DNA from 2 places in the Pseudacidovorax sp. DMC4 genome. Region 1 is predicted to be linked to the other one. Evidence: predicted binding sites of a transcription regulator. Region 1 holds the regulator's gene; the other holds the start of a gene.

The links. Region 1 encodes FNR, which switches genes on or off when oxygen is low (the NO sensors DNR and NnrR bind a similar motif). Its sites were predicted from a motif close to TTGATNNNNATCAA; they were not measured.
Region 2: the regulator FNR is predicted to act here: its motif matches at 5,717-5,730, upstream of cydD (thiol reductant ABC exporter subunit CydD).

Annotation. Positions count from the first base shown of each region.
Region 1 covers NZ_JBQUYR010000002.1:232,104-246,751, forward strand. The annotation lists gene ACT54X_RS04690 (heavy metal translocating P-type ATPase) at 1-1,187, shown strand, start outside; gene ccoS (cbb3-type cytochrome oxidase assembly protein CcoS) at 1,200-1,337, shown strand; gene ccoN (cytochrome-c oxidase, cbb3-type subunit I) at 1,406-2,845, shown strand; gene ccoO (cytochrome-c oxidase, cbb3-type subunit II) at 2,865-3,497, shown strand; gene ACT54X_RS04710 (cbb3-type cytochrome oxidase subunit 3) at 3,517-3,657, shown strand; gene ccoP (cytochrome-c oxidase, cbb3-type subunit III) at 3,695-4,618, shown strand; gene ccoG (cytochrome c oxidase accessory protein CcoG) at 4,683-6,131, shown strand; gene ACT54X_RS04725 (FixH family protein) at 6,175-6,471, shown strand; gene ACT54X_RS04730 (hypothetical protein) at 6,581-6,847, shown strand; gene fnr (fumarate/nitrate reduction transcriptional regulator Fnr) at 6,938-7,657, opposite strand; gene hemN (oxygen-independent coproporphyrinogen III oxidase) at 7,850-9,271, shown strand; gene ACT54X_RS04745 (sulfite exporter TauE/SafE family protein) at 9,280-10,023, shown strand; gene ACT54X_RS04750 (SdrD B-like domain-containing protein) at 10,511-12,622, shown strand; gene ACT54X_RS04755 (hypothetical protein) at 12,666-13,283, shown strand; gene ACT54X_RS04760 (hypothetical protein) at 13,289-13,990, shown strand; gene ACT54X_RS04765 (hypothetical protein) at 14,037-14,642, shown strand; gene ACT54X_RS04770 (hypothetical protein) at 14,645-14,648, shown strand, end outside.
Region 2 covers NZ_JBQUYR010000001.1:585,386-600,033, reverse strand. The annotation lists gene ACT54X_RS02730 (alkaline phosphatase D family protein) at 1-3,206, shown strand, start outside; gene pobA (4-hydroxybenzoate 3-monooxygenase) at 3,176-4,357, opposite strand; gene ACT54X_RS02720 (IclR family transcriptional regulator domain-containing protein) at 4,510-5,280, shown strand; gene ACT54X_RS02715 (hypothetical protein) at 5,350-5,586, shown strand; gene cydD (thiol reductant ABC exporter subunit CydD) at 5,801-7,480, shown strand; gene cydC (thiol reductant ABC exporter subunit CydC) at 7,508-9,220, shown strand; gene ACT54X_RS02700 (cytochrome ubiquinol oxidase subunit I) at 9,275-10,864, shown strand; gene cydB (cytochrome d ubiquinol oxidase subunit II) at 10,884-12,038, shown strand; gene cydX (cytochrome bd-I oxidase subunit CydX) at 12,082-12,207, shown strand; gene ACT54X_RS02685 (threo-3-hydroxy-L-aspartate ammonia-lyase) at 12,418-13,401, opposite strand; gene ACT54X_RS02680 (cobyric acid synthase) at 13,585-14,648, shown strand, end outside.

The DNA of each region.
Region 1 (14,648 bases):
CGGGCGGTGCGGCGCTGTGGTGGTGGCCGGTGGACCCGGGTCATGCGCTGATGGTCGCGGTCTCGGTGCTGATCGTGACCTGTCCCTGCGCGCTCTCGCTGGCGACGCCCGCGGCCATGCTGGCCAGCGCAGGCGCGCTGGCACGGCGTGGCGTGCTGGTGGCCCACATGCAGGCGCTGGAATCGCTGGCCACGGCGCAGACGGTGGTCTTCGACAAGACCGGAACACTCACGCGCGGCACGCCGCGGCTGGACCGGGTCTACAGCCGCCGCGGCACGCTGCCCGGCGACGCACTCGAACTCGCGGTGGCACTGGCCGAAGGTTCGCTGCACCCGGCCGCACGGGCGTTGCGCCAGGCCTGGGACGCGCAGCGTCGCGTTCCGCCCGCGTGGCGTGCCGAGGCAATGCAGGAACTGCACGGGCAGGGCGTGCAGGGCCTCCTGCGGCCGCAGCAGGGCGATGCGCCCGCGCGCCATGTGCGGCTGGGCAGTGCGGCCTTCTGCGAGGCCCGTGCGCTGCAGACCGACGCCATGCAGGTCCACCTGCGCGACGACGAGGGGTGGGTGGCCAGCTTCGCGCTCGCCGAAGACCTGCGGCCCGAAGCGCCGGAGGCGATCGCGCGGCTCAAGGCCCAGGGCTTGGTGCCACGCCTGCTTTCCGGCGACCGCGAGGCCGCCGCGCAGCGGCTGGCGGCCAGCGCCGGCATCGACACGGCACGCGGCGGCTGCAGCCCCGAGGACAAGCTGCACGAGGTGCGCCGCCTGCAGGCGCAGGGCAGGGCGGTCGCCATGGTGGGCGACGGTCTCAACGACGGGCCGGTGATCGCGCAGGCCGACGCCTCCTTCGCCTTCGGCAATGCCGTGCCGCTCACGCAGGCGCGCGCCGACTTCGTGGTGCTGGCCGATTCGCTGCAGGCGGTGCCCGACACCGTGGCACAGGCGCGGCGCACGTTGCGCATCGTGCGACAGAACCTGGTCGGGTCCGCGGCCTACAACGCGCTGTGCGTGCCCCTGGCGCTGGCAGGCTGGCTGCCGGCCTGGCTGGCTGGCCTGGGCATGGCGCTCAGCTCGCTGGTGGTGGTGCTCAACAGTGCACGCCTGTCGCGCATGGATGCCGGCGGAATCCAACCGACAGTGGCCTCGGCGGAGCGCATGCCTGCGGATGCCACGCTGGTGCCGCAAGGCTGAGGGGGAAGGGCCATGGACATCCTCTTCGTGCTCGTGCCGCTGTCGGTGCTGCTGGTGCTGCTGATCATCGCGGGCCTGTGGTGGGCCGTGGAGCGCGGCCAGTTCGATGACGTGGAACAGGAAGGCGCGCGCATTCTGCAAAGCGATTGATCTCCGTCAATCGACCGGCGGGAACCGAGTCGGACACTGCCTACAAGTTCCTCAACCTGGTTCCCAAGATGCAGTCCTCCCACTCACCTGCGGCGCTCTACAACGACACGGTCGTGCGCCAGTTCTCGCTGATGGCCGTGGCCTGGGGCGTGGTCGGCATGCTCGTCGGCGTGATCATCGCCGCCCAGCTGACCTGGCCCGATCTCAACCTCGGCATTCCCTGGCTGAGCTACGGACGCCTGCGGCCGCTGCACACCAACGCGGTCATCTTCGCCTTCGGCGGTTGCGCGCTCTTTGCCACCAGCTACCACGTGGTGCAGCGCACCTGCCAGACGCGGCTGTTCGCGCCTGGCCTGGCGGCCTTCACCTTCTGGGGCTGGCAGGCCGTCATCGTGGCTGCGGCCATCAGCCTGCCGCTGGGCTACACCACCGGCAAGGAATACGCCGAGCTCGAATGGCCCATCGACATCCTGATCACGCTGGTCTGGGTGTCGTATGCCATCGTGTTCTTCGGCACGGTGGGCACGCGCAAGGTCAAGCACATCTATGTGGCCAACTGGTTCTACGGTGCCTTCATCATCGCGGTGGCCCTGCTGCATGTGGTCAACAGCGCCGAGGTGCCCGCGGGCTGGATGAAGAGCTACTCGGCCTATGCCGGCGTGCAGGACGCCATGGTGCAGTGGTGGTACGGCCATAACGCGGTGGGCTTCTTTCTCACCGCCGGCTTCCTGGGGATGATGTACTACTACATCCCCAAGCAGGCCGAGCGCCCGGTCTACAGCTACCGCCTGTCGATCGTGCACTTCTGGGCGCTGATCTTCACCTACATGTGGGCGGGTCCGCACCACCTGCACTACACCGCGCTGCCGGACTGGACGCAGTCGCTGGGCATGCTGTTCTCGCTGATCCTGCTGGCGCCCAGCTGGGGCGGGATGATCAACGGCATCATGACCCTGTCGGGTGCCTGGCACAAGCTGCGCACCGATCCGATCCTGCGCTTCCTGATCGTGGCCCTGTCCTTCTACGGCATGTCCACCTTCGAGGGCCCGATGATGTCCATCAAGACGGTCAACGCCCTCAGCCACTACACCGACTGGACCATCGGCCACGTGCACTCCGGCGCCCTCGGCTGGGTGGGCCTGATCTCGATGGGCTCGCTCTACTACCTGATCCCGCGCATGTGGGGCCGCACCACGATGCACAGCATCAAGGCCATCGAGCTGCACTTCTGGATGGCCACCATCGGCATCGTGCTCTACATCGCCGCCATGTGGATCGCCGGCGTGATGCAGGGCCTGATGTGGCGCGCGATCAACCCCGACGGCACGCTCACCTACACCTTCGCCGAAGGCGTGAAGGCCACCTTCCCCTTCTACGTGGTGCGCCTGCTGGGCGGCCTGCTGTACCTGGGCGGCATGCTGGTCATGGCCTGGAACGTGTGGATGACCGTGATCTCGGGCCGTGCGGTGCGCGCCACCATCCCGGCCCCGCAAGCGGCGCATGCCTGAACGAACGGAGCACAAGAACATGAGCCAGACGACGCCCTCCACGTCCACCGGCTTCTCGCATGAGAAGGTCGAGACGAACAACTTCCTGATGATCGTGCTGATCCTGCTGGTCGTCGCCGTCGGCGGCCTGGTGGAGATCGTGCCGCTGTTCTTCCAGAAGTCCACCACCGAGCCCATCGCCGGCCTCAAGCCCTACACGGCGCTGCAGCTGGCCGGCCGCGACATCTACCTGCGCGAGGGTTGCTACAACTGCCACTCGCAGATGATCCGCCCCTTCCGCGCCGAGACGCTGCGCTATGGCCACTACTCGGTGGCCGGCGAGTTCGTGTACGACCACCCCTTCCAGTGGGGCAGCAAGCGCACCGGCCCCGACCTGCAGCGCGTGGGCGGCAAGTACAGCGACGAGTGGCACCGCATCCACCTGAACAACCCGCGTGACGTGGTGCCCGAGTCCAACATGCCCGCCTACAGCTGGCTGGAGAAGAACACCGTGGACGCCGCGGCCCTGCCGTCCCACATGCGGGCCCTGCGCAAGGTGGGCGTGCCCTACACCGACGAGGACATCGCCGGCGCGCAGGCTGCCGTCGAAGGCAAGACCGAAATGGAAGCCACCATCGCCTACCTGCAGTCGCTGGGCCGTGCCCTGAAGTAAGCGAACGAGGAGTACCCACATCATGGACCTGACCACCCTGCGTTCCATCGCCACTGTCGTGTGCTTCGTGCTCTTCCTGGGCATCGTGGCCTGGGCCTATGCGCGGCGCAACCGTGCCGGCTTCGAGGAGGCAGCACGCCTGCCCTTCGAGCAGGACTGAGCGCACCGCGCCAACGCATCGAACGAGAGAGATCACGATGAGCGACTTCATCAACAACTTCTGGTCGAACTACGTCATCGCCGCCACGGTGCTGAGCATCCTGGGCTGCGCGATCCTGCTGTGGATGACGGCGCGCAAGCGCGTCGTCGCCGACAAGGACAACACCACCGGCCACGTCTGGGACGAGGACCTGCGCGAGGCCAACAACCCGCTGCCGCTGTGGTGGGTGGGCCTGTTCATCATCACCATCGTCTTCGCGGTGGGCTACCTGGCCTTCTTCCCCGGCCTGGGCAGTGTGCAGGGCAAGCTGGGCTGGAGCTCGGCCGGCGAGTACAAGGCCGAGGTCGAGAAGGCCAATGCGGAGCTGGCCCCCGTCTATGCGCGCTTCGCCAGTGCGCCGGTGGAGCAGGTGGCCGCCGACCCCGCAGCGCGCGCCATCGGCGAGCGGCTGTTCATGAACAACTGCGCCCAGTGCCACGGCTCGGACGCGCGGGGCAGCAAGGGCTTTCCCAACCTGACCGACAACGACTGGCTGCACGGCGGCACGCCCGACAAGATCATCGAGACCATCACGATGGGCCGCGTCGGCGTCATGCCGCCCATGGCCGCGGCCGTGGGCAGCGCGGACGACGTGAAGAACGTGGCCAACTACGTGCTCAGCCTGTCGGGCAGCCCGCACGACTCGGTGCGCGCCGGCCTGGGCAAGGCCAAGTTCGCGGTCTGTGCGGCCTGCCATGGCGCCGACGGCGGCGGCAACCAGGCGCTGGGCGCCCCGCGGCTCAACGACAACATCTGGCTGCACGGCTACGGCGAGGCCGCCATCATGGCCATGGTCAACAACGGCAAGCAGAACGTGATGCCGGCGCAGAACGAGCGGCTGACCGAGGCGCAAATCCGCGTGCTCGCGAGTTACGTCTGGGGCCTGTCCCACAACGCCACCACGGCGTCGGCCAAGCCTTGAGTGGCTTCATGACCCTCCGAGCCTGATCCCCACGAACGAAGGCGCCCGCGGGCGCCCCAACGCCATGTCCGCATCCTCCAACGCGCCCACGCCCAACCCTCGGCGCGTCATCCCCATTGCCGCCGAGCCGCCGGCCGAGGAGGCCGTGTCGCTGTACGCCGCGAGCAAGAAGATCTACCCGCGCGCGGTGCAGGGCCTGTTCGCGCGCTGGCGCTGGGCCATGGTGTTCGCCACGCAGCTGGTGTTCTACGGCCTGCCGTGGCTGAGTTGGGGCGAGCGGCAGGCGGTGCTGTTCGACCTGGCATCGCGGCGCTTCTACCTGTTCGGGCTGGTGCTGTATCCGCAGGACCTGATCTACCTGTCGGGCCTGCTGGTCATCTCGGCGCTGTCGCTTTTCCTTTTCACCGCAGTGGCGGGGCGGCTGTGGTGCGGCTATGCCTGCCCGCAGACGGTGTACTCCGAGATCTTCATGTGGGTGGAGCAGAAGATCGAAGGCAGCCGCACGGCGCGCATGCGGCTGGACGGCGAATCGCTCTCGATGGAGAAGCTGGTCAAGAAGGCCTACAAGCACATCGTGTGGATCGCCATCGCCATGTGGACCGGCTTCACCTTCGTGGGCTACTTCACGCCGGTGCGTGAGCTGGGCCTGGCCTTCCTGCAGACGCAGATGGGCTCCTGGGAGGTGTTCTGGGTCTTCTTCTATGCCTTCGCCACCTACGGCAACGCCGGCTTCATGCGCGAGCAGGTGTGCAAGTACATGTGCCCCTATGCGCGCTTCCAGAGCGCCATGTTCGACCGCGACACGCTGATCGTCACCTACGACCCTGGCCGCGGCGAGCCGCGGGCGCCGCGGGGCCGCAGCGTGGACTACAAGGCCCGCGGCCTGGGCGAATGCATCGACTGCGACCTGTGCGTGCAGGTCTGCCCCACGGGCATCGACATCCGCCAGGGCCTGCAGTACGAATGCATCGGCTGCGGCCAGTGCGTGGACGCCTGCAACACCGTGATGGAGAAAATGAACTACCCGAAGGGCCTCATCCGCTACGACACGGTCAACGGCATGGCCGGCCACTGGAGCCGCGCGCAGCTGTGGCGCCGCGTGCTGCGGCCGCGCGTGCTCATCTATGCCTCGGTGCTGATGCTGCTGGTGGTGGGCATGCTCGTCAGCCTGGTGGCCCGCACGCCGCTGAAGGTGGACGTGGTGCGCGACCGGGCGTCGCTGGCCCGCATCGCCGAAGGCGGCCGGCTGGAGAACGTCTACCGCCTGCAGATCATGAATGCCACCGAGCGCCCACAGAAGTACCGCCTGGCGGCGCAGGGGCTCGATGGCATCGCCGTCTCGCCCGACACGCCGGTGGAAGTCGGCCCGGCCGAGGCCCGCTGGGTGGCCGTGCGGCTGAGCATTCCCTACGGCAGTGCCGCCCCCGGTTCGCACAGCGTGCGCATCGAGGTGGGCGAGGAGGGCGGCGGCGCCCATGTGGCCGAGAAGGCCGCCTTCCTGGTGCCGCGCTGACTGCCCGACGCATCGACTTCGCATCCATCACGACGAGGACCCCATGACGAACCCGACGACGCTTGCTTCCGCCTCCCTGGTCGAGCCCTCCAGCGGTCCCTGGTGGCGCCATCCGCTGATGTGGATGGTGGTGGGCGGTCCGGCGGTGGTGGTGGTGGCCGGCTTTGCCACGCTGTGGCTGGCGGTGCACAGCCCCGATCCGGTGATCGAGGCGGACTACTACCGCCGGGGCATCGAGATCAACCGCACCCTGGAGGCCCAGCGTGCGCTGACGCCGGCGCAGCAGGCCCGCAACCACGTGACGACCCCCACGCGGAACCTGCCTCCCGCGCAGCCTTGACATGGCGCGTCGCTCACCGGCACGGCCCTCCACGCCCAGGCAGGCCCCGTTGCGCGGCCGCCCGCGGGGACGTCGGCGCCCCGCAAACCAGAAGACGGAGACTCCTCGCATGCTGCGCCAGCCTCACTGCCTGATGGCCATCGCCTGGCCGGCCTTCCTGGCCGCCTGCCTGATGGAGTTCCTGGTCTTCGGCTTCGTCGATCCGGCGGAATTGCGCTGGTTCGGCCATGTGCTGGAGATGCCGCGGCAGGCCATCTACGCGCTGGGCTTTTTCGGCTTCTGGGTCGTGACCATGGTGTGCAGCGCGACCACGGCACTGCTGATGCGCACGCCGGCCCAGGTCAATGCGCAGCCGGGGCCGGGCGGGCCGGCCTGAAGATCCCAGCAATGAAAAAGGGACGCCGTGGCGTCCCTCTCGTCTGCCGATGCGGCGGTCGACTTGCGCGAGCCGGCCGCCGTTCGCGCCTCAGGCGCAGACCGTGGGGTTCACCATCCGCCGTAGCGCCTCCGCATCGAGGATGCGCACATGCCGCTGGTTCACCTCCACGATGCCGTCGTCGACGAACTTGGACAGGGTGCGGCTCACCGTCTCGAGCTTGAGGCCCAGGTAGCTGCCGATTTCCTCGCGGGTCATGCGCAGCACCAGCTCGGAGGCCGAGAAGCCGCGCGCATGCAGGCGCTGCACCAGGTTCAGCAGGAAGGCGGCCAGGCGCTCCTCGGCCCGCATGCTGCCCAGCAGCAGCATCACGCCATGCTCGCGCACGATCTCGCGGCTCATGATCTGGTGCACATGGCGCTGCAGCGCCGACACCTCGCGCGACAGTTCCTCGATGCGGTCGAAGGGCATCACGCAGACCTCGGAATCCTCCAGCGCCACGGCGTCGCAGGTGTGGCGGTCGTTGACGATGCCGTCCAGGCCGATGATCTCGCCGGCCATCTGGAAACCGGTGACCTGGTCGCGGCCGTCCTCCGAGGTGATGCGGGTCTTGAACACGCCGGTGCGGATGGCGTAGAGCGAGACGAACTGCTCGCCGTTGTGGAACAGCAGTTCCTTGCGGCGCACCTTGCGGCGCGTGGCGACCAGCGAATCCAGTCGCTGCAGTTCCTCCGGCGACAGGCCCACGGGCATGCACAACTCGCGCAGGTTGCAGTTGGAACAAGCGACTTTGATGGATTCTGGGGTCATGGTGTGTCCGACTCTGTAGGGTGGGGGACGGCCCGACGCCTCGCTCGTGGGGTCTGTGGCGTCCGAAAGCTCCCGTGTCAGTCATTCTCCGACAGCGATCAACTTTCTGTTTGATGTGGATCAAGCGCCGATCATGGCTTCGAACGCACATTAGAGGCAACAACCCTGGCGCTGCTGTGCCCTCCTGCTGCGATGAGTTCCCTGCCCATCCCGTCCTCCTGCGCGGCCGAGCCCGCGGTGCTGTCGACGTCGCTGCTGCGCCGTTTCGACGTGCCGGGCCCGCGCTACACCTCCTACCCGACCGCCGACCGCTTCGTGGAGGCCTTCGGCCCCGCTGAGTATGCCCAGGCCCTGGTCCAGCGCCGCGAAGCGGCCGGCGCCCGTGCGCTGCCGCTGTCGCTGTACGTGCACATCCCGTTCTGCGAGTCGCTCTGCTACTACTGCGCCTGCAACAAGATCATCACGCGCCACCACGAGCGCGCGGCGGAATACCTGCAGGACCTGTTGTGCGAGCTGCGGCTGCAGGTGGCCGAACTCGGCCGGGGCGAGCCGGTGAGCCAGCTGCACCTGGGTGGTGGCACGCCCACCTTCTTCAGCGACGAGGAGCTGTCCACCCTGATGACGGCGCTGCGCGAGTCCTTCGACTTCCTGCCCGGCGCCGAATGCTCCATCGAGGTCGACCCGCGCACGGTCGATGAGGCCCGGCTTGCGCACCTGGCGGCGCTGGGCTTCAACCGCCTGAGCTTCGGTATCCAGGACTTCGATGCGCAGGTCCAGAAGGCGGTGCACCGCATCCAGCCCGCGTCCGAGGTCTTCGCGCTGATGGCAGCGGCACGACGGCTGGGTTTCACCTCGATCAACGCCGACCTGATCTACGGTCTGCCGCGGCAGAACAGCACGTCCTTCGAGCGCACGCTGGCGCAGGTGGTGGAGCTGCGGCCCGACCGCATCGCCCTGTACGCCTACGCCCATCTGCCCGAGCGCTTCAAGCCGCAGCGGCGGATCCTGTCGCAGGAGCTGCCCGACGCTGCCACGAAGATCGACATGCTGTCGCGTGCCATCGGCGTGTTCGGCGAGGCGGGCTATGTCTACATCGGCATGGACCATTTCGCGGTGCCCGAGGATGCCCTGGCCATCGCCAAGCGCCAGGGCCGGCTGCACCGCAACTTCCAGGGCTACAGCACCCAGCCCGACTGCGACATCATCGGCCTGGGCGTCTCGGCCATCGGCCGCGTCGGTGCCAGCTACAGCCAGAACGCCAAGACGCTGGAGGACTACCGCGACCGCCTGCAGCAGGGCCAACTGCCCGTGGTGCGCGGCCTGGCCCTGGGCCGCGACGACGTGGTGCGCCGCGCGGTCATCATGGCCATCATGTGCCAGGGCCGCATCGACTTCGAGGCCATGGGCGCCGCCAATCTGGTGGACTTCCGCCAGTACTTCGCGGCCGAGCTGCAGGCGTTGCAGCCCCTGGCGGAACAGGGGCTGGTGCGCCTGGATGCGCGCGAACTCGAGGTCACGCCGGCCGGCTGGTACGTGGTGCGCGCCATCGCCATGGTGTTCGACCGCTACCTGCAGGCCGACCGCGCACGCACGCGCTTCTCGCGCATCATCTGACGCGGGTGATGGACGCCTCCGGTGCGCTCGCGGTGTCGGCCCTGTTGCTGGGCTTGACGGGCGCGCCCCACTGCGCCGTCATGTGCGGGCCGGCCTGCGCTGCGCTCGTGCCGCCGCGTCCCGTGCAGCGCGAGGCTGTGCCGCTGGTGCGCGTGGATGCCTCCGGGCCAGGCCTTGCTGCGGCGCATCGCCCGGCCGCGCCATCCGTGGCGTTTCAGCTGGGGCGGCTGCTCGGCTATGCCGCCGCCGGCGCGGTCGTGGCCGCGGCGTTCGACACGTTGGCATGGCTCCGGGATGGCATCTCTCTGTTGCGGCCGGTCTGGGTGCTGCTGCACGCGGGCATCCTGGCCTGGGGCATGGTGCTGGCCATCGCCGGGCGGCAACCGCTGTGGGCATCGCGGGTCGGGGCGGCCACGTTGCGCCGGCTGCGGCCGCTCGCGGCCAGCCCGGCGCGCCGATTGCTGCTCGGCGCGGCCTGGGTCCTCATGCCCTGCGGCATGCTCTATTCGGCCCTCATGCTCGCCGCCTTGGCGTCGCAGCCGCTGCAGGGCGCCCTCGTGATGGGCCTGTTCGCGCTGGGGGGCGCGGCGGCACTCAGCGGCGTGCCCTGGCTCTGGCATCTGCTGCGGCGCGGACCGGATGGCGCCCAGCCCGCCTGGGCCAGCCGCATCGCCGGGGTCCTGCTCATGGCCGTCGCGGCCTACGCGCTGTGGACAGACCTCCAGCACGACATCGCGCGCTGGTGCGCCTGAACCGGCCAACCGGCATCGGCCAGCCGCCGTGGTCCGGACGCTGAGTCAAATCTTCACGGTTCATCACCTTTTGTCGGCTATGGGCTGCTGACGAGACCGCCTGTCAAGAAGTTTCTTGGGCGCCAAAGCACTTCGGAATACCTTCGGAAGGAGTTTTCAAGTCAGGGGTGGCCGGTGCTGGTGCAGCGCGGGACCCGCCCTGCCACCCCACCATCCAGGCTTCAGGAGTCCACGCGCCCGCCATGTCGACGCCTCCTTCGACAACCCCTTCCATCTCCTCCGATCCGCTCGCACACGGCTGGCTGCGAGCGCGTGACGTGGGCCGCCGCGCCGGTCCGCACAACCCGGGCGTTCTGGGTTGAAGCCCTTCCATGTGCAGCTGCGCCTTCTCCCCATCCATCTGGCCGCTGTGGCATGCGTCTACGTCGCGGGCCTCGTGCCGAGCGCTGCCCAGACGATCGCGGGCGGAGAGCTCCGGGTGCAGCCGATGAGCCGCTTCGAGGCGGAACAGGCGCGGCTGCGCAGCCAACTGGAGCAGGGGCCACCCACCTACATCGACCGGGTCATGGACGACACCCCGCCGGGGGCCGGCGACGCGGAGAACTCGTCGGCCGCCGAGGCACCCGAGGGCGTGCGCGCCTGGTTGCTGGAATCCCGCGCGGGCTGGGGCCGGTCGGCGGCCACGGGGTCGGGCACCTCGCGGGGCGCCGAGGCTGGCATCCGCGCCGAATACCGGCGCGAGACCCTCAATCTGGGGGATTGGTCCCTGCAGTTCGACGGCCGCGCCTACCGCGGCGATCCCGAGGCGAGCCTGTACGGCGCCGGCACGCTGGGCATGTCGAGCGAGCCCAGCGGCGGCCGGTTCACCCTGCGGGTGCTGGGACTGCCGCTGACGCCCCGGCGCTTCGCCGATGTCACGGTGGGCGACTTCCATGCCGAACGCACCGACGGCCTGCTCCGTCACGATCGGCTGGCCTTCGGCACCACCCCGTTGCGGGGCGCGTCCGTGCGGCTCATCGACGACGGGGGCGAGTGGCGCATGGGCAGCGGCCAGCGCGGCTGGATGGTGGGCGGACCTTACCCCGCCTTCGAGCGCAGCCAGGGCAGCCGCAGCTGGCTGGGGACGACCCGCAAGCTCGATGGCGACCTCTTCGCCGCCCTGCAGGTCGAGCAGGCCAGCGATGTTCCTGCCTACTACACCGACAGGCTGACCGGCCAGGGCACGGGCAGCAAGGATGTGCGCAGCATGGCCGCATCGGTCGGGCGCAATCCGTGGCCACTGCGCGAGGGCGACCTGCGATTGCGCGCCACCCTGGTCGCCAGCAGCGTCGGCACGCGCACGGCCGGCGTCGCACAGGGCAGCGCGGCTGGCCTCTTCGGCGAGGGTGCCGTGCGGCTCGGCGGCGTCCGGCACAGCTTCAGCGCCTATGCGGCACAGCCCAACCTGCATTTCGGCGATGCGCTGCTGTGGACCGGCACCCGCGGCGGTCACTGGCGGATCGACAGCAGCAGCGCCAGGCTGAGCTGGGGCGCGGGCGTCGATGCCGACCGCTCGCCGCTCGACCCAACGCGCGCCGGTGCAGACCGCTCACGATGGGCCTACACCGCCAACGCGCAATACGTGGCGGCCCGGGACACGCTGCTCGGCGGCAACATCCAGGCCACCCGGGTCCGCAGCCTGAGCGAGGCCGACCCGTCGGGCGTAGGCCTGGCTGGCGCTTCCGACCCGGCCCTCACCCAGCGCAGCATGGCGGCCACGGTCTTCGCCCAGACACGCTTCGCCAACCTGCCGCGCAGTCGCCTCGCCCTGACGGTGCAGCGCAACCGCTATGTGGCGGCGCAGAGCGATGCCGCCACTGGGCAGGAGCTGTCCTGGGAGCAGGACTGGTTCGACGCCCGCAACGCCGGCCGTGCGATGCAACTGACCACGACGCTGGGCTACGCCCGCGACGAGGGCCGGGCGGCCACCCAGCGCTATCCCACGGCCGGTGTCCAGTTCCGGCAGAGCCTGGGCGGCACACTCGATCTGCAGGGAAGCCTGCGCTACACCTCCCGCAGCAGCAACCTGTCGGCCAGCCGCGGGCTGTCGGGCAGCGTGTCGCTCGACAAGGCCCTGGCCGCCGGCTGGCGCATCGGCGCGATGCTGAGCCTCAACCAGGCGCGTTCGGCGCTGGTGCCCGCGGCATTCGATGCACCGCAGGTCTATCGCAGCAACGACAAGTCGGTCTACCTCTATGTCCGCTGGCAAGGTCAGGCCGGACAGGCCTATGCGCCTTTGGGCGAGCGCGGCCCCGGGGGCGCCGGCAGCGGCGACATCGAGGGCCGCGTGTTCCTCGATGCCGATGGCGACGGCCTGCCGGGCGCGGGCGAACGGGGCGCCCGCGGCGTGGAGGTCGTCCTCGATGGACGCTACCGGACCACCACCGATGGCGACGGCCGCTTCGCCTTTCCCACGGTCGCCGTCGGTCGGCACCAGATCAGCGTGGCGACCGAGAGCGTGCCGCTGCCCTGGTCGGACGCGGGTGCCGCCCAGGCCGTGGACGTGCCCTTGCGGGGCACGGCCCATCTCCGTATTCCCCTGGCCAGGGAGGCGCCATGAGCGCCGGCCCGGCAGCCCCTTCACCACAACAGAGAGGATCCCCATGACATCGAAGCATTTGTCCTTGCGCCACCTGCTGGTCGGCGCGCTCGCCGGCCTGGCGCTGGTGAGCGGCACGGCGCTGGCCGAGTCCACCTATGGCTACAACGCGGCGGGCAGCGGCACCGTCACGGCCACGGCGCGCGTCAACCTGTCGGTGACCGTGCCCAAGTTGATCCTGCTGCGCATCGGCAGCGCCAACACGACGGTCGACACCCTGTCATGGACGTCGACCTACAGCATTCCGGCGACGCCCACGGTCCCTGTGGCAGGCAACAACACGGCCGTGGCCTGGGACGCCAATGCGCCGACGGTCACGGCAGGCACCAACCCCGGCGCGCTCACGGTCAGCGCCTGGACCAATGCCGGGGCCGGCACCATCAACTGCTCCGTCGCCGCCTGGAGCCCCGCCACGGGCGGGCCGGCCAATGCCAACTTCGCCGTCACGGCCACGGGGACCCTGCCGCATCCCGGCGCGACGCTGGGCGCCTGCGCGTCGACCAGCTTCACGAGCAACACGCTGGCCACGGGCACCTGGGCCTATGCGCTGGGCGGCACGGCGTCCAGTTGGACGGCTGGCGCGTACACCACCACGGTGACGTACACCGCCACGGGGGTGTGACCAGCATGCGAATCTCCACGCACCACCGCACCACGCGCCACGCGCGTTGCCCACAGGACCTCCCGATCCGCTCATCGGGCACGCAGAAGGCCCGCGACGGCGTCCTTCTTCCTGCCGTCCGGCTCTGCGCCGTCCTGGCTGCCACGGTCGCCACCGCCTTCCCGGCGGCGGCCGAATCGACCTATGGCTACAACAGCGCCGGCACGGGCACGCTCACGGCCACGGGCCGGGTCAACCTCTCGGTGACCGTGCCCAAGCTCATCCTGCTGCGCGTCGGCGCCGCCAGTACCGTGCAGGCCAACCTGGGCTGGACGCCGTCGATCAGCATTCCCGCGGCGCCGACCACGCCCGCCACCGGCAACAACACGGCCGTGCCCTGGGATGGCGCCGCGCCGACGGTCGCGGCCGGCAACCAACCGGGTAGCTTGACCGTGGCGGCCTGGACCAACGCTGGCGCCGGCACCATCAACTGCGCCGTCAGCACGTGGGTGCCGGCGACGGGCGGGCCACCCAATTCGAGCTTCACGGTCACGGCGACCGGCTCGCTGTCGCACCCGGGGGCCAACCTGGGCGCCTGCGCCTCGACCTCCTTCGGCAGCAATGCACTGGCCAGCGGCACCTGGGCCTATGTGCTGGGCGGCACGCCGGCCAGCTGGAATGCGGGCAGCTACAGCGCGACCGTGACCTATACCGCCTCCGGCGTCTGAGGGCCCCGCGGTGCGGCTCGTGCGGCAGAGCAGGGCAGGCGGGCCGGTGCGCGTGCGCATCGGCGCCGTCCTGCTGGGATGGCTTGCGCTGGTGGCTTGCCCGTCGCCGGCGGGCGCCGTGGTGCTGACGACCTACCTCTCGGTCTCGGAGGGCATCACGCTGAGGGTGGGCTCGGCGGGCGGGACGATCGACGAGGTCCGATTCGATGTCAGCAATGCCAACGTGGCGCCCAGCCCCGGCGTCATTGCCGGCGCAGGCGCGGGGGCCATCGCCATCACGGTGTCGGCGGACAAGGGCAGCCTTTTCGGCCCCACCGTGGCGACGCTCACCGCGTCCTCGTCGGCGGGGCTGCCCTGCATCACGCCGGCAAGCTGCGGATCGACGGTGATCCCGTTCTCCGCCATCAGCTGGGTGTCGGCCAACCTCGACACCGGCACCAATGCGGGCAACGACATCCAGAACGGAAGCTTCGACGGCTCCGCGAGCCAGCAACTGGCGCAGTTCGCGCTGCCGGGCCTGTTGCAGACCCTGTTCCTGGGAAGCAGCCGCACGCAGATGACCAATACGCTGAGCTTCAGCTATGTCAACGGCACCCTGTATCCGGCGGGCAGCTACCGCGGTCGCGTCACGTTCACGGCGACGATGAACTGACCATGG
Region 2 (14,648 bases), on a different contig from region 1:
CGCTGCTGATGATCAACGGCTTTGCCCAGTCGACGCTGCCCTTCGTCGAGCCATTGATGGGCGCCGATGCGCTGGCGGCGCGGCTGTACGACGAGGGCTGGGACCTGTGGCTGCTGGAGTACCGCGTGAGTCCGCTGCTGGATGCCTCCGCCCGCTTCTCGACCATGGACGACATCGCGGCCTTCGACATTCCGTCGGCCGTGGCCCGCGTGTGCGCAGAGCTGGGCCAGGAGCTCGACCTGGCGCCCGAGCTGCTGCGCATCCACGCCTTCAGCCATTGCGTGGGCGCTGCTTCGCTGGCGATGTCGCTGGCCGGCGGACACCTGGCCGTGCGCCATCCCGAGGGCGACGGCCAGGTGCATCGCCTGGGCGGGGCCGTTTTTTCGCAGTTCCAACCCTATGTGATCGGCTCCAACTCGGCGCAGCAGCGCCTGCAGCTGGGCGCCTTCATGCACAACGTGCTCGGCCGCGAGTTCCTGGAGTTCGCCGCCGGCGTCGGCACGCCCGACCTGCTGCACGGGCTGTTGGACCGGCTCTTCGCCACGATGCCGCACGCAGACCTGCCCTGCGTTCCCCGCGGCGAGGCCTGCCCGCACGACGATCCGGCGTGCCCGCATGCCCAGCACTGTCCGCACAAGACTCAGGCCTGCCCGCACGAAGCCGATCTGCGCGTCGAGCAGCCTGACACCACCACCTGCAAGCGCATGTCCGGGCTGCTCAGTCCGCTGTTCGATCACGGGCGCCTGGGCGAGACTTTCCACGAGCGGCTGGACATCTACTTCGGCCGCACCAACCTCGGCGTCTTCCTGCATGGCGCCAAGTGCGTGCAGCACGAGCGGCTGGTGGACGACGATGGCCGCGACTATCTCTCGGACGACAAGGTCCGGCGCTATTTCGACATGCCGATGATGCTCATGCACGGCAGCGACAACCAGCTGTTCGACGTCGCTTCCCTCGCGCGCAGCGCCGATCAGCTGCGCCGGGTCTTCGGCGAGGAAGGGCGCTCGATCGCCTCCGATCCGGCTCAGCCCATGCCGCGGGTCACGGCCCACCCGCTGCCGGGCTTCGCGCATTTCGACTGCACCATCGGCCGCGCCGCAGCGCAGCAGGTCTTTCCGCGCATCGAGCAGTTCCTGGCCGATGCGTGGACGCGCCCGCTGGTCCCGCCGCAGGTGCAGCGCCATGCCGGGGCGCAACTGCCGGCGACCGGTCCGCTGATGGGCTGGGTGCGGCCGGGGCAGGGCGGCGCGACGGTGGTGCGGGTGTGGGCCGAATTCCGGCGCCGCCATGGCGGCCTCCTGGTGGGCTGCATGACGCTGGCGTGCGGCCGGCTCCGGGGGGAGTCATGGCGGCTCTCGCAGGCCTGGCCTCTGAGGACCGTGGTCCTGCAGACACGGCCGCCGGCTCAGGTGTCCGACACCGTGCCGCCGGGCACGGCCTTTCCGGTCAGCGTGCTCGTCGCCGATGTGGTGCTGCCTGCGGACGTGGAGGGCGTGCACATCGACGTCTTCGGGCTCTACACCTTCGACGCCAGCGCCGGGCCGACGGGTGCCGCGCCGCTGGTGCCTGCGGGCGTGCCGGGCCAGACGCCCCCGTCGGCATCCAACGGTGTCCGGGAGCCCAGAGAAATGCTGGATGAGGATGCCCAGGCCACCCATGACCTGGCGGTGCTGACCGGGCAGACGCCGGGCATGGTGTCGGCCGCCGCCGCGGACGCTGCCACGCCCTTCCGCCTGACCATCGACCAGAGCCTGCTCGTCCGCGCCGCCCGGCGCATGCCCTTGCCCGAGGACCGGGTGCCCGCGCCCTTCGCAGTCCCCCCGACCACGGACGAGGTCGTGCTGCCTGAGGACGGCCTGATCGGCCCGGTGGTCGAGCAGGGCGCGCCGCTGCCGCATGCGTATGCCGATGGCCTGGTGGCCGTGCTGCGGGCGGAGCTGGAGCGCCGCGCCGCCGCCGCGCGCCGCGCCGACCCGGCCACGCTGTCGCGGGTGGACCGTGAACTGGCCACGCCTGAGCAGGCAAGGTTGCACGTGGCCGATGCCCTGCGCCGGCCCGCGGAGGGGGGCACCTGTTTCCTTGCCGCGGGGTGCCGGCATCCGGGCATCACGGGCTTCGAATCGGCGCGTGCCGACGCCAGCCTGGCAGCGCTGGCGCACGCCCATGCCCGCACGGGCGACGCCCGCTTCATGGCCATGCTCGGCGACCAGGTCTATGCCGATGCGCGTGCCGGCCTCTTCGACACGGCCTCAGAGTTGGAGCGCATCCTGCCGCGCTACCGCGACGCCATGGGTTCGCCCGGCTTCCGCGCGCTGGCCCAGCGGCTGCCGCTCTTCATGGTGCTGGACGACCACGAGATCGTCGACAACTGGACGCGCGAGCAGCTGTGGTTGGGCGAGGGCGGCCTATGGCGGGCGCTCACCGCACGCGCGGCCTACCGCGCCTTCCAGCGCGCCCACGGGCCGGATCCCTTTCCGGCCGCGGAAGGCGACGCCGACGACGCGCGCCACCACGGCGCCTTCCGCTGCGGCGACATCTCCGCCTTCATGCTGGATGCGCGCACCTCGCGGCAACTCGGCACGCGTCGGCTGCTGTCGGAGACCGGCTGGAGGCTGCTGGAGAACTGGCTGTGCCGTGAGCAGCAGATGCACGGCGATGCACCGAAGTGGGTGATGTGCGGCTCGGTGATTGCGCCGGGCCTGCGGGAGTTTGCCGGCCGCCCCGCGCCGCGGCAGGCCGACAACTGGCAGATGTCGCCCGCCGACCGGCAACGCTTCTTCGACCTCCTGGTGCGGCACCGCATCCAGAACGTGGTGCTGCTGTCCAGCGACTACCACTGCTCGGCCGTGGCGCGGCTGCACATCGGGCTCGACCTGCAGGGCCTCGCCATCGTGGCACCGCCCCTGCATGCACCCATGCGCTTCGCCAACTCGTTGGCCGACACCGTGTTGCTCGAAGAGTCGGTTCCGCTCGTTGGCGGCCTCACGCTGCAGGTCGAGGGCGTGGGCGCCTGGGACGGGGAAGGCTGGCTGGCCGTCCGGCAGTCCGAAGGCGCCGACGGGCACTGGACGCTGGCGCTGGAGCTGCACCTGCGCGGGCAGGAAGCCGCGGCCTTCGACACGATCCATCTCCGCGAGACGCTGCCGAGTCGCCGGCCGCGTCCACGGGGTGCCGCTCAGAACGATTCCAGCGGCAGGCCGACGTAGTTCTCGGACAGCGAGGTCGAGGCCGCCGGCGAGTGCACCAGGTAGTCCAGCTCGGCCTCCTGGATCTTCTGGCCGAAGTCGCCGGTGTCCGGGAAGCGGTGCATCAGCGAGGTGAACCACCACGAGAAGCGCTCGGCCTTCCAGATGCGGCGCAGGCAGAGGTCGGAATAGCGGTCGAGCGCGCTGGTGCTGCGCTCGCCGTAGTAGCGCTCCAGCGCCTGGTACAGGTAACCCACGTCCGAGGCCGCGAGGTTCAGGCCCTTGGCGCCGGTGGGCGGCACGATGTGCGCCGCATCGCCGGCCAGGAACAGCCGTCCGAAGCGCATCGGCTCGGCGACGAAGCTGCGCAGCGGGGCGATGCTTTTTTCCAGCGCGGGGCCGGTCACCAGGCGCTCGCGGCCTTCCGGGTCCAGGCGCAGGCGCAGCTCGTTCCAGAAGGCGTCGTCGCTCCAGTTCTCGACCTTCTCTTCGACCGGCACCTGCACGTAGTAGCGGCTGCGGGTGCGGCTGCGCATGCTGCACAGCGCGAAGCCGCGCGGGGTGTTGCAGTAGATGAGCTCGTCGGACACCGGCGGCACGTCCGCCAGCATGCCCAGCCAGCCGAAGGGATAGATCTTCTCGTAGAGCTTGACCGCGCTGGCCGGCACGCTGGCACGGCTCACGCCGTGGTAGCCGTCGCAGCCGGCAATGAAGTCGCATTCGAGCTCGTGCGTGGCGCCGTCCTTCTCGTAGCGCACGCGGGGTCGCTCGCCGTCGAAGTCGTGCAGGCTGACATTGGCCGCACCGTAGAGGGTGGTCAGGCCGGCGGCGGCGCGGGCGTCCATCAAATCGCGGGTGACCTCGGTCTGGCCATAGACCATCACCTGCCGGCCCTGCGTGTGCGCGTGCATGTCGATGCGGTGGCGCTGGCCCTGGAAGAGCAGCTCGATGCCGTGGTGCGGCAGGCCTTCTGCGTGCGCACGGGCATCGACGCCGGCCTTCTTGAGCAGGTCCATCGTGACCTGCTCCAGCACGCCGGCGCGGATGCGGCCGAGCACGTAGTCGCCGGTCTGGCGTTCGACGATCACGTTGTCGATGCCGGCAACGTGCAGCAGTTGGCCCAGCAGCAGGCCGGCCGGGCCGGCGCCGATGATGGCGACTTGGGTACGCATGGGAAGGGTCTCCTGATCCAGGGGCAACAAAGGGATGGGCCGAAGCGTAGAAAAAAGCCGTCCCGATCCGGCGGCCCGTCAGGCTGTGCCGCGCGATGATTCGTTGGGTTGCGCGATGATCGCGCAACATCGCTGATCCAAGGAGCCGATCCATGACCATCGCCAAGGCGGACTTCATCGAGGGCCTAGCCAAGGGCCTGGCGGTGCTCGAAAGCTTCGACACCGAGCGTCAGCGCCTGAACGCCACGCTGGCCGCCCAGCGTGCCGGGCTCACCCGGGCGGCGGCGCGGCGGCACCTGCTCACGCTGGCGCACCTGGGCTACCTGGAGACCGACGGCAGCTATTTCTGGATGGCGCCGCGGGTCCTGCGTTTTTCCGGCAGCTACCTGGCCTCGTCGCGCCTGCCGCGGGCGCTGCAGCCCACGCTCAACCGGCTGTCGGCACAGACGGGGGAGTCCTTCTCCGCCGTCGTGCTCGATGGCGAGGAGGTGGTGATCGTCGCCCGCAGCGGCAGCTATGGCGCGCCTTCGCGCGTGCTGGCCTACGGCCTGCACCTGGGCGCCCGGCTGCCGGCGCATGCCACGTCGACGGGGCAACTGCTGCTGGCGGCCATGGCGCCGGCGGCGCTTTCGGCCTGGCTCAAGGGGCGCAGCCTCGCGCGGCTCACGCCGCACACCTTGACCCGGCCTGCAGAGCTGCGCCGGCGGCTGGCGCAGATCCGCAAGGACGACCATGCGCTGGCAAGCGAGGAACACGAACTGGGCGTGCAGGCCCTGGCGGTGCCGCTGCGGGACATGCAAGGCCGGACCGTGGCCGCCTTGAACCTCGTCCTGTCGGGCGGGCTGCAGCCGCCCGAGGCGCTGGAACGAAGCATGCTGCCCTTGCTCGCGGAGGCTGCGCGCGAACTGCGGGCGCTGCTCTGATAAAGCAAAATTGACTTTGTGTGAATTTGTTGCGCGACGCCGGTCCCGGCCGGGCCCAACATTTCGCCCATGCCTCTGTCCCTTCTCCACCGCTTGGCCAGCGCGCAGCTTCCTGTTTCCTTCACCGAGGGCGGCGACATCGACGCCATCCGCATGCTGGCGCTCGCCGGCCATGTGCAGGCGGTGATCCCCCGTCCCGTGCGGACCTTGTCCGGCCATCACCAGCCGGCGGCCACGGTGTCTGCCATCACGCCATTGGGGCGGCAGATGATGGAACGCTTTCCCCGCGAAGCCGAGGTGGGCTGAGCCGTCGCGGCCCGAAGGGCGGGGCCGGCCGGCCGCCATTGCCCAGGCCACGACCACAAGCCCCGGGGCTGCTGGCGTCGTGCGCCTGGACGCCAGTCAATTCCTACAGTCGCAGTAAACCTTTTGCCGCTTGAGGTGGGTCAACGGACCCATGGCGACTTATCATGATTGAAATTTCGGTAATTACTGAAATTTCAACATTTACCGCTTCGCCATGACTGAATCCACGTCCGTTGATCCCGACCGGCTGCCGAGCCGGATGTCGATGGCGGCCGCGGCGCAGGCGATGGCCGCCCTGCTGTGGCTGCCGCAGGCGGCACTGCTGGCCTGGGCGGTCCAGAGGCTTGCCGACGGCGGCGGCCTGCATGGCGTGCTTGCGCTGGCGGGTGGCGTGGCGGCGGTCGGGCTGCTGCGCGCGGCGTTCGATGCATGGGGTGTGCGCCGCGCCTTTGAAGATGCGCGGCAGGCGCTCGGTGCCCTGAGGCGCGCGGCAACGGCGGCGCTCGCTGGCGGATCGCCGGTCGACCGCGACCGGCCGGCCTCCGGCCTGGCGGCCAGCGCGCTGGCGGAGCAGGCCGAGGCCATCGTGCCCTGGTTGGCGCGTTTCCAGCCCGTGCGGCTGAGGCTCATGGTGGTGCCCCTCGCCATCGCGCTGGCGGTGGGTGCCCTGTCCTGGGTGGCCGCGGCCATCCTGGTGGTGGCCGCGCCGCTGATCCCACTGTTCATGGCGCTGGTCGGCCGCCGTGCACAGGCCGCGTCGGAAGCGCAACTGGCGCGACAGGGCGACATGAACGCCTTCCTGCTCGACCGGCTGCGGGGCCTCTCCACCCTGCGCGCGCTGGGCGCGGTCGATCACACGGCGCTGCGGCTGAGGGCCTCGGCACAGGATCTGCACCGCCGCACGATGGCCGTGCTGCGCATCGCCTTCCTGTCGTCGGCGGTGCTGGAGCTGTTCGCCGCGCTGGGCGTGGCCATGGTGGCTGTCTATGTGGGCTTCCATCTGCTGGGGCATCTGCAGTTCGGCAGCTGGGGCCGCACGCTCAGCCTGGGGCAGGGCCTGTTCATCCTGCTGCTGGCGCCCGCCTTCTTCGAACCGCTGCGCGAGCTGTCGGCCGTGTGGCATGACCGTGCGGCCGGGGAGGCCGCGCGCAAGGCGCTGGCGTCACTCGATGGCGCGGGGCCGAGGCTTCCCGGGCAGTCTGACGCTGCCCTGCCGGCAGAGCCGGCGCCTGCCGGTGCGCTGGGCGTGCGCGTGCGGGGGCTGCGCTTTGCCCCGGCGGGCGAGCGGCCGGTGCTCGACGCGTTCGACCTCGACGTCCGCCCCGGTGAACGCCTGGCCATCCTCGCGCCCAGTGGTGGGGGCAAGACGACCCTGCTGTCGCTGCTGGCCGGGCTTGTCGCGCCGCAGGCGGGGCAGGTTTTCATCGGCGGCGTTCCCATGGACGAAGCCCATGCGCCGGGCCTGCGCCGCCGGATGGGCTGGATGGGGCAGCGTGCCCATGTGTTCGCCGGCTCCCTCGACGCCAACGTGGACCTGGGTCGGCCGGTCGCGGACGCGCAGGCCGTCGCCCGCGCCATCGATTTCGCAGGCCTCGCCGACGTGGCCGCCGGCCGTCCCAGCCAGAGCCTTGGCGAGGCCGGTGTGGGCCTGTCGGGTGGCGAGGCCGTCCGCCTCGCCCTGGCCCGGCTGGCCGTGAACGACGAAGCCGGCCTGCTGCTGGCGGACGAGCCCACCGCCCACCTCGATGCCGAGACGGCCGACCGCGTCATCGACGCGCTGCTCACCCTGAGTCGCGGCCGGACGCTGGTGCTGGCTACCCACGACCCGCGCCTCGCTGCGCGCATGGACCGTGTGCTCCGCCTCGACGCGGCGCCGCTGCGCGAAGCGGCCTGAAGCCGCGATCCATCAGGAGCCCACGCCATGACCCGTTCTGCCACCCACGATCTCCAGGTTTTGCGCCGCCATTTCATCGGCCAGCGGCGCGGGGCGCTGTGGCTGGGCGCCGGGCTGGCCGTGCTCACCAGCCTCGCCGGCATCGGCCTGCTGGGCCTGTCGGGCTGGTTCATCACGGCGACGGCGCTGGCCGGCTTGCAACTGACGACGGCGCTGGTGTTCGACGTCTTCATGCCCTCGGCGGGCATCCGGCTGCTGGCCCTGGGCCGCACCGGCGCGCGCTATGCCGAGCGGCTCGTCACGCACGACGCCACGCTCGGCGTGCTGGCCGGCCTGCGCGAGCGTCTGCTGCGCGGCTGGGCGCAACCCGAGGCGGCCCAACGCCTGCTGCTGCGTCCCGCGCGGCTGCTGCAGCGTCTGACGGCCGACATCGATGCGCTCGACGCCCTCTACCTGCGCATGGCCGTGCCGCTTGCCGTCAGCCTGGCAGCGGCGGCGATGGCCGGTGTCGTGGCCGGCTTGCACGACTTGCGGCTGGGCCTGGCCCTGGCCGCCTGGCTGCTGGTGGCAGGTTGGGGCAGTGCATGGGTGGTCGCGCGCCGGGCCCGCCCCGTGGCGGTGCGCCGGGCTCTGGCGCTGGAGCGCCTGCGCGCCCGTGCCGTCGACCTCGTGGCGGGGCAGACCGAACTGGCCATGGCCGGTAGGCTGACGGCCCAGTGCGAAGCGCTGGCCGAGGCCGACAGGCGCCTGGCCGCCACCGACCTGCGCATGGCCGGGCTGGAAGCGCGGGCCAGCTTCGCGCACGGACTGATGCACACGGCCACGCTGGTGGGCGTGCTGCTGGCGACCGCCTGGCTGGTGGAGCAGGGCCGCATCGGCGCGCCGGCCGCGGCGCTGCTGATGCTCATGGCGCTGGCCGCAGGCGAGCCGATGGCGGCGCTGCGCCGCGGCGCGCTGGAGTCGGGCCGCACCTGGCTGGCGGCCCGGCGGCTGGCGCCGGCCGTGGCGGCGGCCGAGTCCGCACCGTCGGGCGATGCGCCGCAGGTCCGCCCTGGCGCCGCGGCCGACGGCGGCATCCATCTCGAAGGGATCGTGGTGCGCCGAGACGGCGGGGCACGCCCCGTCCTGCAACTGTCGTCGCTGCACATCCAGTCCGGCGAGCGCGTGGCAGTCATCGGGCCCAGTGGCGCCGGTAAGTCCACGCTGCTCGCGCTGGTGGCGGGTGAACGCGCGCCGGTCGCCGGCCAGGTCCAGGCACCGCGCGCCACCTGGATGACCCAGCGGCCCGAGCTCTTCCGCGACAGCCTGCGCGACAACCTCACGCTTGCCGCACCCCACGCCACCGACGCGCAGTTGAGCGCGGCGCTCGCCGACGCCGGCCTGCAGGCGGATGTCGCCCGCCTGCGCGAAGGCCTGGACACTTCCCTGGGCGAAGGCGGGCTGGGCCTGTCGGGCGGCCAGATGCGCCGCCTGTCGCTGGCCCGCCTGCTGCTGCAGGACGCGCCGCTGTGGCTGCTCGACGAGCCGACCGAGGCGCTCGACGCCGTCACCGCCCGCGAGGTTCTGCGCCGCCTGGACGCGCGCGCGCAGGGCCGCACGCTGCTCATCGCCACCCATCTGCGTCGCGAGGCGCGGCTCGCCGACCGCCTGCTCTGCATCGAGGCCGGCGCGTTGCGCGCCGACCTGCGGCGCGGCACACCCGCCTTCGACGCCGCCCTCGCCGCATTGCGCGACGACTGAGGCCATCGCCATTCCCCGCATTCCGACGCCAAGCATTTCAGAAGGAGTCTCACCATGGACCTCGACATCGTCGGCCTCTCACGATTGCAGTTCGCAGTCACGGCCCTCTACCACTTTCTCTTCGTTCCCCTGACCATCGGGCTCGCGATCCTGATCGCGATCATGGAGACCGTCTACGTCATGACCGGCCGCACCCTCTGGCGCGACATGACCAAGTTCTGGGGCCTGCTCTTCGGCATCAACTTCGCCATGGGCGTGGCCACCGGCATCGTCATGGAGTTCCAGTTCGGCATGAACTGGAGCTACTACAGCCACTACGTGGGCGACGTGTTCGGCGCGCCGCTGGCCATCGAGGGGCTGATGGCCTTCTTCCTCGAAGCCACCTTCGTCGGCCTGTTCTTCTTCGGCTGGGAGCGGCTGTCCAAGCTCAAGCACCTGATCGTGACCTGGTGCGTGGCGCTGGGCTCCAACCTGTCGGCGCTGTGGATCCTGATCGCCAACGGCTGGATGCAAAACCCGGTGGGCGCGCAGTTCAACCCGCAGACCATGCGCATGGAGGTGACCGACTTCTTCGCCGTGCTGACCAACCCGGTGGCGCAGGCCAAGTTCGTGCACACGGTCTCGGCCGCCTACGTGGTGGCGGCGCTCTTCGTGCTGGGCATCTCGGCCTGGTACCTGCTCAAGGGTCGGCATGTGCACCTGGCCAAGCGCTCGATGACCGTTGCGGCCTCCTTCGGCCTGGCCGCCTCCCTGTCGGTGGTGGTGCTGGGCGACGAGAGCGGCTACCTCTCCACCGAGCACCAGAAGATGAAGCTCGCCGCCATCGAGGCGATGTGGAAGACCGAGCCCGCGCCCGCCGCCTTCACCGCCTTCGGCTTCCCCGACCAGGCGGCGCGCGAGACGCACTTCGCCGTGCACATTCCCTGGGTCATGGGCCTGATCGGCACGCGCTCGCTCGACACCGAAATTCCCGGCATCGACGACCTGGTCAAGCGCGCCGAGGTCAACATCCGCGAGGGCGTGGTGGCCTACGACGCGTTGCAGAAGATCCGCGCCGCCGGCGCCAGCGGCACCGTGCCGCCCGAAGCCAAGGCGGCCTTCGAGGCGAACGGCCGGCAGCTGGGCTATGCGCTGCTGCTCAAGCGCTATGTGGACGATCCGCGCCAGGCCACGCCCGAGCAGATCGCCAAGGCCGCCTGGGACACCGTGCCGCAGGTCGCGCCGCTGTACTGGACCTTCCGCGTCATGGTCGCGCTGGGCCTGTTCTTCATCGTGCTCACGGCGGCCTTCTTCTGGCTGTCGGCGCGTCGCCGGCTGGAGGCGCATCCCTGGTTGCTGAAGGTGGCGGTGTGGGCCATCCCGCTGCCCTGGATCGCCGCGGAATGCGGCTGGTTCGTGGCCGAGTTCGGCCGCCAGCCCTGGATCATCGAAGGGGTGCTGCCCACGGGCGTGGCCGTCTCCAACCTGGGCGCCGGCACCGTGCTGGCCACGCTGCTGGGCTTCGTGGCCATCTACAGCGTGCTGCTGGTCATCGAGATGAAGCTGATGCTCCAGGCCATCCGCAAGGGGCCGCAGGAGCATCCCGTGCCGCCGCCCGCCGCACTGCGCGCCGAGGCCGCCCCCGAACTGGCGCTGGTGCGCTGATCACCGCAGGAGCTGCATCATGATCCTTCACGAACTGATTTCCTACGACGTCCTGCGCCTCATCTGGTGGGCTCTGCTGGGCGTGCTGCTGGTGGGCTTCGCGCTCACCGACGGCTTCGACCTGGGCAGTGCCATGCTGCTGCCCTTCGTCGGCCGCGACGACACCGAGCGCCGCGTCGTCATCAACAGCATCGGCCCGGTGTGGGAGGGCAACCAGGTCTGGCTGATCCTGGGCGGTGGCGCCATCTTCGCCGCCTGGCCGCACATCTATGCCGTCTCCTTCTCGGGCTTCTACCTGGCGATGTTCGCCACGCTGGTGGCGCTGATCCTTCGGCCCGTGGGCTTCAAGTTCCGCAGCAAGAAGGAAGACCCGGCCTGGCGCTCGCGCTGGGACTGGGCGCTCTTCGTCGGTGGCTTCGTGCCAGCGCTGATCTTCGGCGTGGCGCTGGGCAATGTGCTGCAGGGTGTGCCCTTCCGCTTCAGCGACGACATGCGCATCTTCTACGAGGGCAGCTTCCTCGGCCTGCTCAACCCCTATGCGCTGCTGGCCGGTGTGCTGTCGGTGGCCATGCTGGCCATGCACGGCGCGGCCTGGCTGCAGCTGAAGACGGGCGGCGCCGTGGCCGAGCGGGCACGCCGCATCGGCATCGTGGCCGCGCCGCTGACGGCTGTGTTGTATGGGGTGGCCGGCCTGCTGCTGGCGCGCTTCGTGGGCGGCTACGAGATCACGAGCCCCATCAACCCGGTTGGCCCTTCGGCACCGCTGCTCAAGACGGTGGCGGTGGGGCAGGGCGCTTGGTTCGCCAACTACGCGGCGCATCCGGCGCTGTGGCTGGTGCCGGCCCTGGGCGTGGCGGGCGCGCTGCTTGCGGCCCTGTGCTTCATGGCTCGGCGCGAATTGTCGGCGCTGCTGGCCAGCGGCCTCGCCATTGCGGGCGTGATCGTCAGCGTGGGCGTGTCGATGTTTCCCTTCCTGCTGCCCTCGTCGCTGGACCCGCGGGCCAGCCTGACCGTGTGGGACGCCTCGTCCAGCCACCTCACCCTCTTCATCATGCTCGTCTGCACGCTGGTCTTCATGCCGATCATCCTGGCCTATACCAGCTGGGTGTTCTCGGTCATGCGCGGCAAGGTCGATCCCGATGCGATCCGCGAGGAGCGCGGCCACGCCTACTGAGCGTGCCTGCACTGCTTATCTACAAACACGAAGGAACAACACCATGTGGTATTTCTCCTGGCTCCTCGGCCTGCCGCTCGCGGCGGCCTTCGCCGTGCTCAACGCGATGTGGTTCGAGCTGATGGAAGACGATGCGATCCGCCATGACAAGCTGGACCCGCCGAAGTAGACACCCCCCATGCCGCTTCGCGGCTCCCCCCTCTCTGGCGCCTTCGGCTTGGAGGGGGGCGCACCCCGCGGCCTAGCAAAGCCAGTTCCGCGGGTGCACTTGCGTGGCCTGCTCCGCGGCCATTGGATTCTTGTAGCCGTGCCGGTTTCATGCGGCGTGGGTCACGCAAAGGGCCGTGAAAAACAGAAGTCCTGTTGCCTGCCGCGCGGCTCAGCGGGTGCCGGCCGGTTCCGCCATCAATGCGCTGAAGCGCGCCATGTCCACATTGCCGCCGCTCAGGATCACGCCCACGCGCTGGCCGCGCAGCGAGTCCTTCATGGCCCGTGCTGCCGCGAAGCCCAGGCAGCCGGTGGGTTCGACCACCAGCTTCATGCGCGTGAAGAAGAAGCGCATGGCCTCGACCAGCTGCGCGTCGGTGGCGGTGAGGATGTCGTCGACGTCGCGGCGGATGATGGCGAAGGTGTAGGCGCCCAGGTGCTGCGTCTGCGCGCCGTCGGCGATGGTGCGGGGCGTGTCGATGTGCACGATGCGGCCGGTGCGCAGCGACTGCTGGCCATCGTTGCCGGCCTCGGGCTCCACGCCGTACACCTTGCATTGGGATGACAGCGCCCGCGCCGCCAGCGCCGAGCCCGACAGCAGCCCGCCGCCGCCCAGGCAGACGAAGAGCGCATCGAGCGGGCCCGTGTCCTCGATCAGCTCCTTGACGGCCGTGCCCTGGCCGGCGAGCACGTCCGGGTGGTCGTAGGGCGGAATCAGCGTCATGCCGCGTTGCTCGGCCAGGCCGCGGGCCAGCTGCTCGCGGTCCTGCGTGTAGCGGTCGTAGGTGATGACCTCGCCGCCGTAGCCGCGGGTGGCGGCGATCTTGGCGGCCGGCGCATCCTCGGGCATCAGGATGGCGGCCGGCATGCCCAGCTCGCGCGCGGCCAGCGCCACGGCCTGCGCGTGGTTGCCCGAAGAGAAGGCCGCGACGCCGGCGCGGCGCTGCGCGGCGTCCAGCTTCGACAGCGCGTTGAAGGCACCCCGGAACTTGAACGCGCCCATGCGCTGCAGGTTCTCGCACTTGAAGAAGACCTGGGCGCCGAGTTCGGCGTCCGCGGTGCGCGAGCGCATCACGGGCGTGCGGTGGGCATGGCCGTCGATGCGCGCGGCCGCAGCGGCCACATCGTCGTAGGTGGGGAGGGTCAGCTCGGTCATGCACCGGAGCATGCCACGCCGGACCGCGCAGGAGCCGGAACAGATCGAAGGGCACTGCAGCAGAACAGGCCGACTGCCCCGCCGGCCGGATCGCCCATGCCGCGGCGGCTATGATTTTTCGATGCCCTGCGCCTGCTGCCTCCATTTGCCGATCCGTCCCAGCGCATGGCGCCCAGGCCGCTGATGGGCGCGCGCTGCGTCATGGTCCTCGGCACCACCAGCGGTGCCGGCAAGAGCTGGCTGGCCACTGCGCTGTGCCGCTGGTATGCGCGGCAGGGCTTGCGGGTGGCGCCCTTCAAGGCGCAGAACATGAGCAACAACGCCCGCGTGGTGCCGGCCCGCCATGACGCGGACCACGGCGGCGAGATCGGCAGTGCCCAGTATTTCCAGGCCCTGGCCGCGCGTGCCGTGCCGGACGTGCGCATGAACCCGCTGCTGCTCAAGCCCGAGCGCGACACCGCCAGCCAGGTGATCCTGATGGGCGAGGTGCACGAGGTGCTGACCCGCACGCCCTGGCGCGAACGCAGCGCCGCCGTGTGGCCGCGCATCGCCGAGGCCTTCGACAGCCTGGCGGCCGACCATGACGTGGTGGTGCTCGAAGGCGCCGGCTCGCCGGCCGAGATCAACCTGATGGCCAGCGACATCGTCAACCTGCGCATGGCCCGCCATGCCGATGCGCGCTGCCTGCTGGTGACCGACATCGACCGCGGCGGCGCCTTCGCGCATCTCTACGGCACCTGGGCGCTGATGCCGGAGGCCGACCGTACCCGTCTGACCGGCTTCGTGCTCAATCGCTTCCGCGGCGACGCGTCGCTGCTGGCACCCGGCCCCGAGCAGTTGCAGGGCCTCACCGGCGTGCCCACCGTCGCCACGCTGCCCATGTGGTGGCAGCACGGGCTGCCGGAGGAAGACGGCGTGTTCGACGACCGGCCGAGCGGCGACCGTGCACCCGGCGGTCTCACGGTCGCCGTGGTCGCCTATCCGCGCATCAGCAACCTCGACGAATTCCAGCCGCTCAAGAAGGTGCCGGGCCTGCGGCTCGTCTGGGCGCGCACGCCCGAGGCGCTGGCGGGCGTCGACTGGATCGTGCTGCCGGGCTCCAAGGCCACCGCCAGCGACCTGGCCTGGCTGCGGGCCCAGGGCCTGGACCGCGCCATCGCCGCGCACGCCGCGGCGGGCGGGCGGGTGCTGGGCATCTGCGGCGGCCTGCAGATGCTGGGCGAGGCGCTGGTCGATCCGCATGGCAT